2 regions of the Pseudomonas savastanoi genome follow, and region 1 is predicted to be linked to the other one. Evidence: predicted binding sites of a transcription regulator. Region 1 holds the regulator's gene; the other holds the start of a gene.
The links. The regulator sigma-54, encoded in region 1, starts transcription at its own class of promoters, with help from an activator protein. The targets are predictions, from matches to a motif close to ANTGGCATNNANNTTGCTNT.
Positions count from the first base shown of each region.

Region 2: the regulator sigma-54 is predicted to act here: its motif matches at 3,081-3,100, upstream of glnA (glutamate--ammonia ligase).

Region 1 covers NZ_CP076652.1:4,887,492-4,894,810, forward strand. Annotated here, with positions in the region: gene lptC (LPS export ABC transporter periplasmic protein LptC) at 1-421, shown strand, start outside; gene lptA (lipopolysaccharide transport periplasmic protein LptA) at 408-956, shown strand; gene lptB (LPS export ABC transporter ATP-binding protein) at 957-1,682, shown strand; gene KP808_RS20720 (RNA polymerase factor sigma-54) at 1,865-3,358, shown strand; gene hpf (ribosome hibernation-promoting factor, HPF/YfiA family) at 3,434-3,742, shown strand; gene ptsN (PTS IIA-like nitrogen regulatory protein PtsN) at 3,754-4,218, shown strand; gene rapZ (RNase adapter RapZ) at 4,221-5,078, shown strand; gene KP808_RS20740 (HPr family phosphocarrier protein) at 5,095-5,367, shown strand; gene KP808_RS20745 (superoxide dismutase) at 5,552-6,163, opposite strand; gene KP808_RS20750 (DUF2753 domain-containing protein) at 6,165-6,626, opposite strand; gene KP808_RS20755 (class II fumarate hydratase) at 6,661-7,319, opposite strand, start outside.
Region 2 covers NZ_CP076652.1:5,588,821-5,596,139, forward strand. Annotated here, with positions in the region: gene typA (translational GTPase TypA) at 1-1,267, opposite strand, end outside; gene thiI (tRNA uracil 4-sulfurtransferase ThiI) at 1,412-2,866, opposite strand; gene glnA (glutamate--ammonia ligase) at 3,202-4,608, shown strand; gene KP808_RS23985 (cupin domain-containing protein) at 4,773-5,186, shown strand; gene KP808_RS23990 (chorismate mutase) at 5,313-5,870, shown strand; gene KP808_RS23995 (DUF4124 domain-containing protein) at 5,949-6,491, shown strand; gene KP808_RS24000 (DUF4124 domain-containing protein) at 6,503-7,120, shown strand.

The DNA of each region.
Region 1 (7,319 bases):
TGCGCACAGCGTGCAGTACCTGCCCGATGGCACGCTCCAGTACGACATGACCTCCGATAAGGTCGAGCACGTGAAAGCCACTGACGTGACCCTGTTGACCACGCCCGACCTGCATATGTACCGCGGCGGCGAGTTTCCATGGCACGTACAGAGCAAGAAAGGCGAAGTTTCGTCCGGCGGCGACCAGGTCGAGCTGATCGATTCCGTTCGTGTCGAGCGTACTGATGAAAAACAACGTACGACTATTATCACTACCAGTCGTATGACCGTATTCCCTCAGAAGCAATATGCGCAGACCGAGCAAGACGTTAGAATCGACGGCGCCGGCGGTGTGACTACGGCCAAGGGAATGAAAGCATATTTGAAAGACAGCAGGATGGACCTGCTGTCCAACGTAAGAGGACAGTATGAGGCTCGTTAAAACTCTTCCTTTATTGCTCGGCCTGGGCGCAGCACTGGGAAGCGCGAGCGCCTGGTCCCTGCCAACCGACCGCGATCAGCCGATCCACATCCAGTCTGACGATGCTCAGCTTGATGACAAGAAAGGCGTAGCAACCTACAAGGGCAACGTCATCATCACCCAGGGCTCGATGAAGATCACCGGTAACACTGTGACGATCACGCGTAATGCCCAGGGCGAAGTGGATGTGTTCACCTCTGTCGGCAATCTGGCTTATTACGAGCAGAAGCCTGCCGTAGACAAACCGATCGTGCAGGCCTATGCCGTCACTATTCAGTACTACGCCGGGCAGGACCGTATCGTCCTCATCGACAAGGCCAAGGTCATCAATGATGGCAACACTTCCGAAGGCGAGAAAATCGTCTATGACACGGTCAGACAGGTCGTCAGCGCCGGTCGGGCCAATGGCGGCGCCAAGGTGACCACACCACGTCCGCGTATCGACATGGTCATCCAGCCGAAAAAGAAAACCGACCAACCTCAGAAGGCCCAGTAAATGGCGACGCTCAAAGCCCAGCATCTGGCTAAAAGCTACAAAAGCCGGCAGGTCGTGCGCGATGTGAGCATTTCCATCGACAGCGGCCAGATCGTCGGCCTGCTGGGCCCCAACGGTGCCGGCAAGACTACCTGCTTCTACATGATCGTAGGTCTGGTCCAGGCTGATCAGGGTCGCGTGCTGATTGATGACCTGGATGTCAGCCATCAACCCATGCACGGCCGCGCCCGAGCCGGCATCGGCTACCTGCCGCAGGAAGCCTCGATTTTCCGCAAGCTGTCAGTGTCCGACAACATCATGGCGATTCTCGAGACCCGCAAGGAACTCGATGCCGGAGCACGCCGCAAGGAACTCGAAAGCCTCTTGCAGGAGTTTCACATCACCCACATTCGCGACAACCTGGGCATGAGCCTGTCGGGTGGCGAGCGCCGCCGTGTGGAAATTGCTCGCGCCCTGGCCACTGCGCCAAAATTCATACTGCTGGATGAACCGTTCGCAGGCGTAGACCCTATTTCAGTGGGTGATATCAAGCAGATCATTCACCATCTCAAGGCCAAGGGTATCGGCGTACTGATCACCGACCACAACGTCCGTGAAACGCTGGACATCTGCGAAACTGCCTACATCGTCAACGATGGACAGCTGATCGCAGAAGGCGATTCCGAGACCATTCTGGCGAATCAACTGGTGAAAGAGGTCTACCTCGGTCACGAATTCCGCCTTTAATCGACAGCCCTTTGCGCTTGGCGGCCGATTGATGCCAGTGCAGTGTGTTGACAATATTTTATTTGTCATATCACTCTAGGCAAAGGCACAGGTTTCAGGCATATAATTTGCTTAAGTTGGCGCCCCGGCGCCTGTAGTAGATGGCGCATGCGCGCCGGCGAATAAGGTGTTTAGCCCCTGCCATGAAACCATCGCTAGTCTTGAGAATGGGCCAGCAGCTGACGATGACACCGCAGCTGCAACAGGCAATCCGCTTACTTCAGCTTTCTACACTGGACCTCCAGCAGGAGATCCAGGAGGCGCTGGAGTCAAACCCCATGCTGGAAAGGCAGGAAGAAGGCGACGACTTCGACAACTCCGACCCGCTTGCCGACAACATCGAACAAAAGCCCAATCCCGACGTTCAAGAGCCGACCTATCAGGAATCCGCACCTACTGTGGATAACCTTGAAGATGGCGAATGGAGCGAGCGCATTCCCAATGAGCTGCCTGTCGATACCGCCTGGGAAGACATTTACCAGACCAGCGCCAGCAGCCTGCCAAGTAACGATGATGACGAGTGGGACTTCACCACACGCACGTCTGCAGGCGAGAGCCTGCAAAGCCACCTGCTGTGGCAGTTGAACGTCGCTCCGATGTCCGACAAGGACCGCCTGGTGGCAGTCACGCTGATCGACTGCATCAATAACCAGGGCTATCTGGACGAAACCCTCGATGAAATTCTCGAGTCTTTCGATCCCGAGCTGGACATCGAGCTCGACGAAATCGAAGCCGTACTGCACCGCATCCAGCAGTTTGAACCGGCAGGCATCGGTGCCCGAAACCTGAGCGAATGCCTGCTCCTGCAACTGCGCCAGTTGCCAGCGAAAACACCCTGGCTGGCGGAGGCGCAACGACTGGTCACCGACTACATCGACCTGCTGGGAAGCCGCGACTACGGCCAGTTGATGCGGCGCATGAAGATCAAGGAAGACGAGCTGCGCCAGGTCATCGAGCTGGTCCAGAGCCTCAACCCGCGCCCTGGCTCACAAATCGAATCCACAGAAGCCGAGTACGTCATTCCCGATGTAATCGTGCGCAAGGACAATGAGCGCTGGCTGGTCGAGCTCAATCAGGAGTCCGTACCGCGCCTGCGCGTCAATCCGCAATACGCAGGTTTTGTGCGTCGGGCCGATACCAGCGCAGACAACACGTTCATGCGCAACCAGTTGCAAGAGGCGCGCTGGTTCATCAAGAGCCTGCAAAGCCGCAACGAGACACTGATGAAGGTCGCCACCCAGATCGTCGAGCATCAGCGCGGCTTTCTTGAGTACGGCGACGAGGCGATGAAGCCGCTTGTTCTGCACGACATTGCCGAGGCAGTGGGCATGCATGAGTCGACCATCTCGCGCGTGACCACCCAGAAGTTCATGCACACGCCACGCGGCATTTACGAGCTGAAATACTTCTTCTCGAGCCATGTGAGCACTTCCGAGGGCGGTGAATGCTCGTCCACGGCAATTCGCGCAATCATCAAAAAACTGGTTGCGGCGGAAAATCAGAAAAAGCCGTTGAGTGATAGCAAGATCGCTGGTTTACTGGAGGCACAAGGCATTCAAGTAGCCCGTCGCACAGTCGCCAAGTACCGCGAGTCACTCGGGATAGCGCCTTCCAGTGAGCGTAAGCGGCTGATGTGATGCAGGCCAAGCCACAGCGTCCCAGAGACAGGCGCCATGCCTGTCTCTTTATGCACTGGCAAAGGAGAAAGCTGTATGCAAGTCAACATCAGTGGACACCAACTGGAAGTGACCAAACCCCTTCGTGAATACGTTGAGCTCAAGCTCAAAAAGCTCGAGGGGCATTTTGACAAGATTACCAACGTGCAGGTCACGATGACGGTCGAAAAGCTCAAGCAGAAGATCGAAGCCACGTTGCACATCCATGGTGGAGAGGTCGTTGCCAATGCTGAACATGACGACATGTATGCTGCCATCGACCTGCTCACTGACAAGCTAGACCGACAATTGCTCAAGCATAAGGAAAAGCAGCAAAGCATCCTCAAAGGTGCGGCCGCTCGCTAACGCCCATTTAAATGATCCGAATCGAAAATATCCTGACCCCCGACCGCTCCCTTGTGAACGTGTCGGGTGGCAGTAAAAAGCGTGTACTCGAAGAAATTGCCAAACTGATCGGTCGTAAAGTACCGGGCATGGCTTCGGACACAGTATTCGCAAGTCTTGTTGCCCGCGAAAAACTGGGTTCAACCGGTTTCGGCAACGGTATTGCCATCCCTCATTGCCGCCTTGCTGACTGCAGCGAGCCTGTCAGTGCAGTCATTCACCTCGCTACCCCCGTGGATTTCGACGCCATCGATGGCGCGCCGGTTGACCTGCTGTTTGTCTTGCTGGTCCCGCAGGCTGCTACCGATGAGCACCTGGAGTTACTGCGCCAGATCGCCAGCATGCTTGATGACAAAGATGTGCGTAAGCGCCTGCGCAGTGCCGAAAGTGCTGAAGCGCTTTATCAAGTGGTGCTGGACGTGCAGAACGGAAACTGAACATGCGCATGATCATCGTCAGCGGCCGTTCCGGCTCGGGTAAAAGTACAGCCCTCGACGTGCTGGAAGACAACGGTTTTTACTGTGTCGACAACCTGCCGGCCGGACTGCTGCCGGAACTGGCCGAGCGAGCGCTGATCAATACTGAACTGGCCGAGCCCTTGCTGGCGGTGTCCATCGATGCGCGAAACCTGCCCAGTCACCTGACCCGCTTTCCGCAAATGCTGGATGAAGTCCGCTCACGCAACATCCAGTGCGACGTGCTTTACCTGGATGCGGATGAAGCAACCCTTCTCAAGCGTTTCTCGGAAACCAGGCGTCGCCATCCTTTGAGCACGGCAGATCGTTCGCTGGCCGAGGCGATACGCGACGAGACAACGCTGCTGGGCCCGATCATCGACCTGGCCGACCTGAAGATCAACACCACCCACCTGAACCTCTATCAGTTGCGCGACGCGCTCAAGCTTCGTCTGCTGAACAAACCCGAGCCAGGCACCGCGTTTCTGATCGAATCCTTTGGTTTCAAGCGTGGCATGCCCGTCGACGCAGATCTGGTGTTCGATGTGCGCTGCCTGCCCAACCCGTACTGGAAGCCTGAACTGCGCGACCATTCCGGACTTGAACAACCGGTTATCGACTACCTGTCGGTGCAGCCCGATGTTGAAGAGATGTTTCAGGACATCTTCGCTTATCTGAACAAATGGTTGCCCCGGTTTGCAGCCAGCAACCGTTCTTACGTTACCATTGCCATCGGCTGCACCGGCGGACATCACCGCTCCGTCTACCTGACCGAACGGCTCGGCAAGGTCTTGCAACAATCACTCAAGAACGTTCAGGTTCGCCACCGCGACCTTAGCTGAAAGGATTTTCACTGCGATGCCCGCTCGTCAAATCACCATCATCAACAAATTGGGCCTGCATGCCCGCGCTGCCGCCAAATTCGTCGGCGTCGCAGGCAAGTTCCCTTGCACGATCAGGGTTGGCCGCTCTGAGCAGACCATGGTCGATGGTAAAAGCATCATGGCCGTGATGATGCTGGCGGCAGGCAAAGGCACCGAAATCCATCTGAAAACCGAAGGCGAATTCGAGCAGGAAGCGCTCGATGGCCTGGTTGAACTGATCAACAACAAGTTTGATGAGGGCGAGTAAGCCCTCAAACACGCCCCTTCGATGATCACCAGCAGTGCATCTGCAACCAGCTCAAACCGTGAGCAATCAGTAACGCCATACCGGCCAACAGCAGCCCGGTGCCTACGACGAGCCGCAACAACCGCACACTGCTGATAGCTAATATTCCTGAGCGCATAAGCTGCCTTGGGCCCGGTTACTGGAGTCAGACCAGAGCGGCCTGATAACGTCGAGACACTTCATCCCAATTGATCACGTTGTAGAACGCGTTGATGTATTCGGGGCGACGGTTCTGATAGCGCAGGTAGTAAGCGTGCTCCCATACGTCCAGACCCAGAATCGGCGTATTGCCATTCATCAACGGGCTGTCCTGATTACCGCTGCTTTCAACCACCAGCTTTTTGTCAGGGGTGACGCTCAGCCATGCCCAGCCGCTGCCGAAACGAGTCAATGCGGCTTTGGTAAACGCCTCTTTGAAGCTGTCGTAGCCGCCCAGCTGCTCGTCGATGGCCAAGGCGACAGGGCCTTTTGGCAAACCGCCCCCGCCTGGCACCATTACCTCCCAGAACAACGAATGATTCGCGTGACCGCCACCCTGGTTGATGACCGCCGGACGCAGGTTTTCAGGCAACTGCTTGATGCTGGCCACCAGTTTCTCGACGGACCAGTCAGCAAACTCCGTACCTTCGACCGCCGCATTAAGGTTGTTGATGTAGGTCTGGTGATGCTTGGTGTAATGAATCTCCATGGTTTGCGCATCGATGTGCGGCTCCAGGGCGTCGTATGCGTAAGGCAGTGCAGGCAAGGTATAAGGCATTTCAATGTGCTCCGTAGAAAAGTCCGGAAGTGGCTGCCGAGTTGCGCTGCAACGATGAGCGCGTGTGCTCGCTGCTGCTGTTCAGCAGCCGATGAGTGCGCGGGTATTCGCCGTGTTCACTGATAAAGCTCAGCAACTCGGCGTAGGTTTTGCTGCTGTGGCGCAAGGCTGCCTCACGGAGCGCCGGAGGAAGACGCTGATCCTGCATGGTCCGCAACAGATGTTGATGAATGGCACACAGGTATTCGGCGCTTTCCTCAGGCTGACCGAGGCTCAGGTGCAGGTCCGCCAGGTTGTGGTGAGAAATCACACAGGCTGCGACGGCTTCGTCGACATCCGCCCAACGCTCGAACAACACCTGCGCCAACGCCAGCGCCTGAAGGTACAGCTCGCGGGCTTCGACCCACTCGCCCAGATTGAAACAGCGATTGGCCTGCTCGATGGTGCGTTTCCAATGCTGCATGGTCATACCTCCAGGGGACGTTGGCTGGCTGGAATCAAATACCGCCAGCGGTGAGTTTTTCAGGGTTGAGCAACACTTCCAGTTCGCTACGTTGCAAATCGGTGTGCTCAAGGGCGACGTCAATGACCGGACGGCCCTGCTTGTAAGCGGTCTTGGCAATTTCGGCGGCTTTCTGATAGCCAATGATCGGGTTGAGGGCCGTCACCAGAATCGGATTACGCGACAGCGCTTCCTTGAGCTTGGATTCATTGACCTTGAAGCTCGCAATCGCCTTGTCAGCCAGCAGCCGACTGGAGTTGGCCAGCAGCTCGATGCTGCTGAGCAGGTTCTGGGCGATGATCGGCAGCATCACGTTAAGTTCGAAGTTGCCAGACTGCCCCGCCACGGTAATCGTCGCGTCGTTGCCAATCACCTGCGCGGCAACCATGGCGGTGGCTTCCGGAATGACCGGGTTGACCTTGCCCGGCATGATCGATGAACCCGGCTGCAAAGCCTCCAGCTCGATCTCACCCAGCCCTGCCAGTGGCCCCGAATTCATCCAGCGGAGGTCGTTGGCAATTTTCATCAGCGACACCGCCGTGGCTTTGAGCTGGCCGGATACCGCAACTGCGGTGTCCTGCGAACCGATCAACGCGAACAGGTTCTTGCCGGGCGCGAATTGCACACCGGTCAACGTGCTCAACTGACGACTGA
Region 2 (7,319 bases), 700 kb from region 1:
TACGCAGCCCCATTTGCTCCATGATCGCGCCCTGGGATTCTTCCGGCAGGTCGATGGTCACGTTTTCGTACGGTTCGTGCTTCACGTCACCTACGCGACGGATGATCACTTCCGGACGACCTACACCCATTTCGAAGCCTTCGCGACGCATGGTTTCGATCAGTACCGAGAGGTGCAGCTCACCACGGCCGGAGACCTTGAACTTGTCGGCGGTGTCGCCTTCTTCAACGCGCAGGGCAACGTTGTACAGCAGTTCCTTGTCCAGACGTTCCTTGATGTTACGGCTGGTGACGAACTTGCCTTCCTTACCGCAGAACGGCGAGTCGTTAACCTGGAAGGTCATCGAAACGGTTGGCTCGTCGACGGTCAGCGGCTTCATCGCTTCAACATTCAGCGGATCGCACAGGGTGTCGGAGATGAACAGCTGGTCGAAGCCGCTGATGCAGACGATGTCGCCGGCAGCTGCTTCTTCAACGTCCACACGGTGCAGACCGTGGTGACCCATCAGCTTCAGGATACGACCGTTGCGCTTCTTGCCTTCGGCATCGATAGCAACAACCGGGGTGTTTGGCTTGACGCGACCGCGAGCGATACGGCCAACACCGATGACGCCCAGGAAGCTGTTGTAGTCCAGAGCCGAGATCTGCATCTGGAACGGGCCGTCACGGTCAACCTTTGGAGCAGGAACGTGGTCGACGATCGACTGATACAGCGGAGTCATGTCTTCAGCCATGTCGGTGTGTTCCAGACCGGCAATACCGTTCAGGGCCGAGGCGTAGACGACTTTGAAGTCCAGCTGTTCTTCGGTAGCACCGAGGTTGTCGAACAGGTCGAAGATCTGGTCCAGAACCCAGTCCGGACGCGCGCCTGGACGGTCAACCTTGTTGATGACCACGATTGGACGCAGGCCGGCTTCGAAAGCCTTCTTGGTCACAAAACGGGTTTGCGGCATAGGGCCGTCCTGGGCATCGACCAGCAGCAGTACGGAGTCGACCATCGACATCACGCGCTCTACTTCACCACCGAAGTCGGCGTGGCCCGGGGTGTCCACGATGTTGATGTGGTAGCCATTCCAGTTGATCGCGGTGTTCTTCGCGAGAATGGTAATACCGCGCTCTTTTTCCTGGTCGTTGGAGTCCATCACGCGCTCGTCGTTGAGCTCGTTGCGCTCAAGGGTGCCGGACTGGCGCAGGAGTTTGTCTACCAGGGTGGTCTTACCATGGTCAACGTGAGCAATGATGGCGATGTTGCGTAGATTTTCGATCACTTGTGTATCTCGATCAGAGGATTCGGTCTGCTGACTGTTTATAAGGCAGCGATTAACTATTTCGAGTCGGCAAAAGCCGTTACGGCATGACGACTGGTGTCGGGGGGCCGGTGACGCAAGCCACAGGCAAACAGCCCCGGGCACTTAGCTCGGTCGATAAACGCGCACATTGGCATGCCCCTCACTGAGCAAATGGTGAGCATGCAGGCGACTCATGACGCCTTTGTCGCAATACAAAAGGTACTGGCGCGTGTCATCCAGTGCCTTGAAACGGCTGTTCAATGCGTAGAACGGCAACGTCTGTATCTCCACGCCAGGCACTTGCAGCGGCTGGTCCTCCTGAGCATCCGGGTGACGGATGTCGATGATGACCTGACCGGCCAGCGCCTGGCTGACTTCTTCTATGTCGACATTGCGGCTCAGATCGTCGATGACCCGATCGATCGAAATCAGCTTCGCGCGTTCAAGCGCTTGCTCGAGAATCGCCATGTCGAACTGTTTTTCTTCGTACTCAACGCGATTTCGCTTGGCGTTGGTCTTCGGGTTGACCGAAATCACCCCGCAATACTCAGGCATGTGCCGGGCAAAATCGGCAGTGCCGATTTCAGTCGCCAGGTCCACGATGTCCTGCTTGTGGCTCGCAACCAGCGGTCGCAGGACCAGCTTGTCTGTAGCCGCGTCGATCAGCGACAGGTTTGGCAGCGTCTGGCTGGCAACCTGTGAAATCGCTTCGCCAGTTACCAGCACGTCGATTTCGAGACGATCAGCCACGGCGGATGCAGCGCGTAACATCATACGCTTCAAAACTACACCCATATGACTGTTATCGACTTTCTGCAGAATTTCTCCGAGAACTTCCTCGAATGGCACGCTGACAAACAGCACCCGCTGCGAACTGCCGTACTTCTTCCAGATGAAGTGAGCGACTTCCATCACGCCCAGTTCATGGGCACGTCCGCCCAGATTGAAGAAGCAGAAGTGCGCCATAAGGCCGCGGCGCATGATCTGGTAGGCCGCAACGGTCGAGTCGAACCCGCCGGACATCAATACCAGGGTCTGCTCCAGCGCACCCAGCGGGTAGCCGCCCATGCCCTGATGCTGGTCATGAACGACAAACAACCGTTGGTCGCGAATTTCCATCCGCACGACCAGATCGGGCTTTTTCAGCTCGATTCCGGCGGCGCCGCATTGCATGCGCAACTTGCTACCGACGTATTTCTCGACATCCATCGAGCTGAAATCGTGACGACCGGCGCGTTTGCAACGCACTGAAAACATCTTGCCGGGCAGCAGGTCGGCGTAGTGCAGTTTGCACTTGGCGACGATGTCATCCATGTCGCCCAACGGGTACTCGGCCACCTGCAGAAAGTTGGCAATGCCAGGCATGCAACTCAGCCGGTCCCTGATGCCCTGCAGCACTTTGGGGTCGGTCTTGCGGGTCTCCACCTCAAGGTTGTCCCATACGCCACCCACGACAATGTCCGCGTCCAGTTCACGGAGCACGGTACGAATGTTCTTGCCCAGTTGCCGGATGAATTTCTTGCGCACCGGCGGGCTTTTAATGGTGATTTCTGGAAAAACTTTAACGATTAGTTTCATGGAAACAGCGCGTGAGGTGCCGACTGAAAAAGGGGGGCGCGGATTATAGCGGAAATTGCTCAACGTTTAACCAGTTATCGTACACCCGACCATCAACGCACCAAAAAGAGTCGGCGCACCAAATTGCAGCGCCATAACGGTGCGTACTTTTCTCGGCAGACGCGTTTAAATCCCCTGAAAGCCAGCTTTTGAAGCAAAAAACCCAACACGGGGCACTGGCATGCAAATTGCTCCCTTGTGAGGCAGGTTGCCTTGGCAGAATATTCGCGCCGGCATCACCCAAATTCAAGGGACCCAGCCTATAGAAGGCGGTTCTTAGCCACCCGGAGGACACCATGTCGAAGTCGGTTCAACTCATCAAAGATCATGACGTTAAGTGGATTGATCTGCGCTTCACGGACACTAAAGGTACGCAGCACCACGTGACCATGCCAGCTCGCGATGCGCTGGAAGATGACTTCTTCGAAGTCGGCAAGATGTTCGACGGCTCCTCCATCTCTGGCTGGAAAGGCATCGAAGCTTCCGACATGATCCTGCTGCCGGACGACGAAACCGCTGTTCTGGACCCGTTCACCGAAGAACCGACCCTGATCCTGGTGTGCGACATCATCGAACCGTCGACCATGCAAGGTTACGATCGTGACCCACGCGCCATCGCTCGTCGCGCCGAGGAATACCTGAAGTCCACCGGTATCGGTGACACCGTATTCGCAGGCCCTGAGCCAGAATTCTTCATCTTCGACGAAGTGAAATTCAAGTCCGACATCTCGGGCTCCATGTTCAAGATCTTCTCTGAGCAAGGTTCGTGGATGTCCGACCAGGACGTGGAAGGCGGCAACAAAGGCCACCGCCCAGGCGTCAAAGGCGGTTATTTCCCGGTTCCGCCGTTCGACCATGACCACGAAATCCGTACCGCCATGTGCAACGCTCTGGAAGAAATGGGCCAGACCGTTGAAGTTCACCACCACGAAGTGGCGACCGCTGGCCAGAACGAAATCGGCGTGAAATTCAACACGCTGGTTAAAAAGGCTGACGAAGTTCAGACCCTGAAATACGTTGTTCACAACGTTGCTGACGCTTACGGCCGCACCGCGACCTTCATGCCAAAGCCTCTGTACGGTGATAACGGTTCAGGCATGCACGTGCACATGTCCATCGCCAAAGATGGCAAGAACACCTTCGCAGGTGAAGGCTATGCCGGTCTGTCCGACCTCGCTCTGTACTTCATCGGCGGCATCATCAAGCACGGCAAGGCGCTGAACGGCTTCACCAACCCGTCCACCAACTCGTACAAGCGTCTGGTTCCAGGCTTCGAAGCACCGGTCATGCTGGCCTACTCGGCGCGTAACCGTTCCGCTTCGATCCGTATTCCTTACGTCAACAGCCCACGCGGCCGCCGTATCGAAGCACGCTTCCCGGATCCTTCGGCCAACCCGTACCTGGCCTTCGCGGCTCTGTTGATGGCTGGCCTGGACGGCATCCAGAACAAGATCCACCCTGGCGACGCAGCTGACAAGAACCTGTATGACCTGCCACCTGAAGAGGCCAAAGAGATCCCACAAGTTTGCGGCAGCCTGAAAGAAGCGCTGGAAGAACTGGACAAGGGCCGTGCGTTCCTGACCAAAGGCGGCGTGTTCAGCGACGACTTCATCGACGCTTACATCGCACTGAAAAGCGAAGAAGAAATCCGCGTTCGTACCTTCGTACACCCACTGGAATACGAGCTGTATTACAGCTGCTAATCCAGCCGCGCCAGCGTTGATGGCGTAACAAGAGACCTCCTTCGGGAGGTTTCTTTGTTTCTGAGGACCGATTTTTTATTTTGTGCAATAACGGGATACCGCATCAGAAAAAAAATACCGGGCAAACTTCTGGCTCGAATTTCAGCCAGCAAGGCCATCCCGACATGCCCTACAGACTTCTGATCACAGCTGCCCTGATAGCACTGACAGACAACGCCGTTGCCCAACAGGCAAGCCCCACCGTCGAATCCCGTGTTCTGCTGAAAAGCAAAACTTCCTGGGATGGCACGCCTTACATTGCCTACCCCAAAGGCCAGCCCGAGCTGACCGTTCTGAAAATCAACATTCCTGCAAACACCGCGCTGAAATGGCATAGCCATCCGATCCCCAACGCCGCCTACGTGGCCTCAGGAGAAATCACCGTCGAAAAACGGGACAGCAACAAGGAAATCCGCCTGAAAAAAGGCGACGCACTCGCAGAGATGGTTGATATCGTGCACCGCGGCAAGACGGGCGACACACCGGTCGAACTTATCGTCTTCTACGCCGCGACAGAAGCAACGCCGTTGTCGCAATAAGCTCTCACCAGCACGTACGCGGAATGCAGCCTTGCAACGTGAAATTCTTTTCACCACCGGGCACTGGCTGCATACCCAAGAATCGGGCTTAACTCTGAACCCGCCCCGATCAATATGGAGTTGAATATGCGCCTGCTTCTGGCCACTTCCCTGCTGACCCTGACGTGCATGTCTTCCTGCTTCGCCTTCGCCGCCGAGCAGAAGCCCTCTTCTATCGAGCCGCTGTTGCAAGCCATCAGCGAGCGCCTGTCCATCGCCGATCAGGTTGCCCTGAGCAAATGGGACAGCGGCAAAGCCGTCGAGGACCCGCCGCGCGAGCTGCAAGTCATCAGCGCAGCGCAGGCCCGCGCTGCCGAGTTCAAGCTGAACCCTGACGACGTTCAACGCTTATTCAAGGCGCAGATCGAAGCCAACAAGCAAATACAGAATGCACTGCTTGCCCAATGGCATGCAGCGGGCAAAGCCCCTGATACGACCAGGCTGAGCCTGGTGGACGATATCCGCCCGAAACTCGACCGGCTGCAAACCCAGCTGCTGCAGGCATATGCCGACTTCCAGCCACTGCGCAAGACCGAAGACTGCAGGATCAAGCTGGATATGGCGCTCAAGCGCTATCAGACCGACCCGATTCATGATCAGGCACTGGTACTGGCCACCGCCGATCTTTGCTCGGCAAACCTCTGACACATCAGGCGGATAGCGCAGCATAGGGCGATGTGTTCTATGCTGACGGCCAATTGTGCCATTGCTGTCGAGAGTCTCATGCGTCAAAGCCTGATTTGCCTGCTGCTGTTGATCAGCCTGCCTGCCTTGGCGCAGATCTATAAGTACACCGACGCGAACGGCAACACTGCGTTCAGCAATCAGCCACCCAACGGCACCAAAACCGAAGTGGTCGAGCTGCCGCCGCTCAACAGCATCGAAAGGCAGACACCCGCCAGGCCGGTCGTCAACAGCACGCCGCAACCGGCCCCTGCACAACCTCAGCCACAATCACAGCCACAGACGGCCTATGACGTGCTGGAACTGACGGACCTGCCAGCCGATGAAGCATTACGTGCCAACAACGGTACGTTCATTATCGGCGTGAAGATTCAGCCACGCCTGCAACAGAACCATCGCCTGCAATTGTTGCTGGACGGCAATCTGTATGGGCAGCCCTCCAACCTGCCGCGCTTTCAGGTGGTCAACATCGATCGTGGCGAGCACAGTTTCGCGGTAGTGGTGAAAGACGGCGAGCGGATTATTCAGCAGAGCGAGACCATTACGCTGACCATTCAACGCGTGCACCTCGGCAAACCATGAACAGACACACAATGCACAGCGCGCTGATCTGCTTGCTGCTGCTGATAGCGCTGCCAGCCGCTGCCGACGTCTATACCTACATCGACGCGCAAGGCAATCGGGTGTTTACCGACCAGCCGCGCAAGAACGCCACACGCGTTGATGTTCCACCCAGCAACAACATGACCGGCACCCCGCCAACCCGAACCTTGAAAGCACACCCTGCCAAACCCGCCGTGCAGCCAATGTTTCATTATCAGCTGCTGAGAATTCTGGTGCCCGAGCCGGACGCCACGCTGGTCAATCCCAGTGGCGATCTGATCGTTACCGTCACCAGCGAACCGGTTTTACAGCCGGGTCACAGCTACCGGCTATTGCTGGATGGCGTTGCCGTCGGCGAGGCCGGACGCAGCCCTGTCTTCCCGCTGAGCAATGTGGATCGGGGCACGCATCAATTATCGGTAGAGATTTTCGACGAACTTGGCCGTGTCCTGGAAAAAACGCCGAACCAGCCGTTTCACGTGCAGCGCATTTCCCTCGCGCAAAAGCGCGCGATTCATCCCTGCAAGGATGATGACTACGGCGTGCGCCCGGAGTGTCCGCTCAAGGACAAGCCCGAGCCTAAAAGCAGCATCCTGCCTTTCTTCTGATCCTCGACAACGCAGAAGCACCTTTTTGGTGCGCCACCTGCACGCCTGCGCAACAATACAGTCCAATTTGGTTCAGGAACGCACTGAAAGTAGCGCCGTATGCGGGCACTCGCTCGAAAAACGGCCCGATTTTGCAGATAAAGCGCTTCTTTTCGGAGCCTTGGTTTGGTTTTTGCAACTTCACTGAGACAGCACCGTA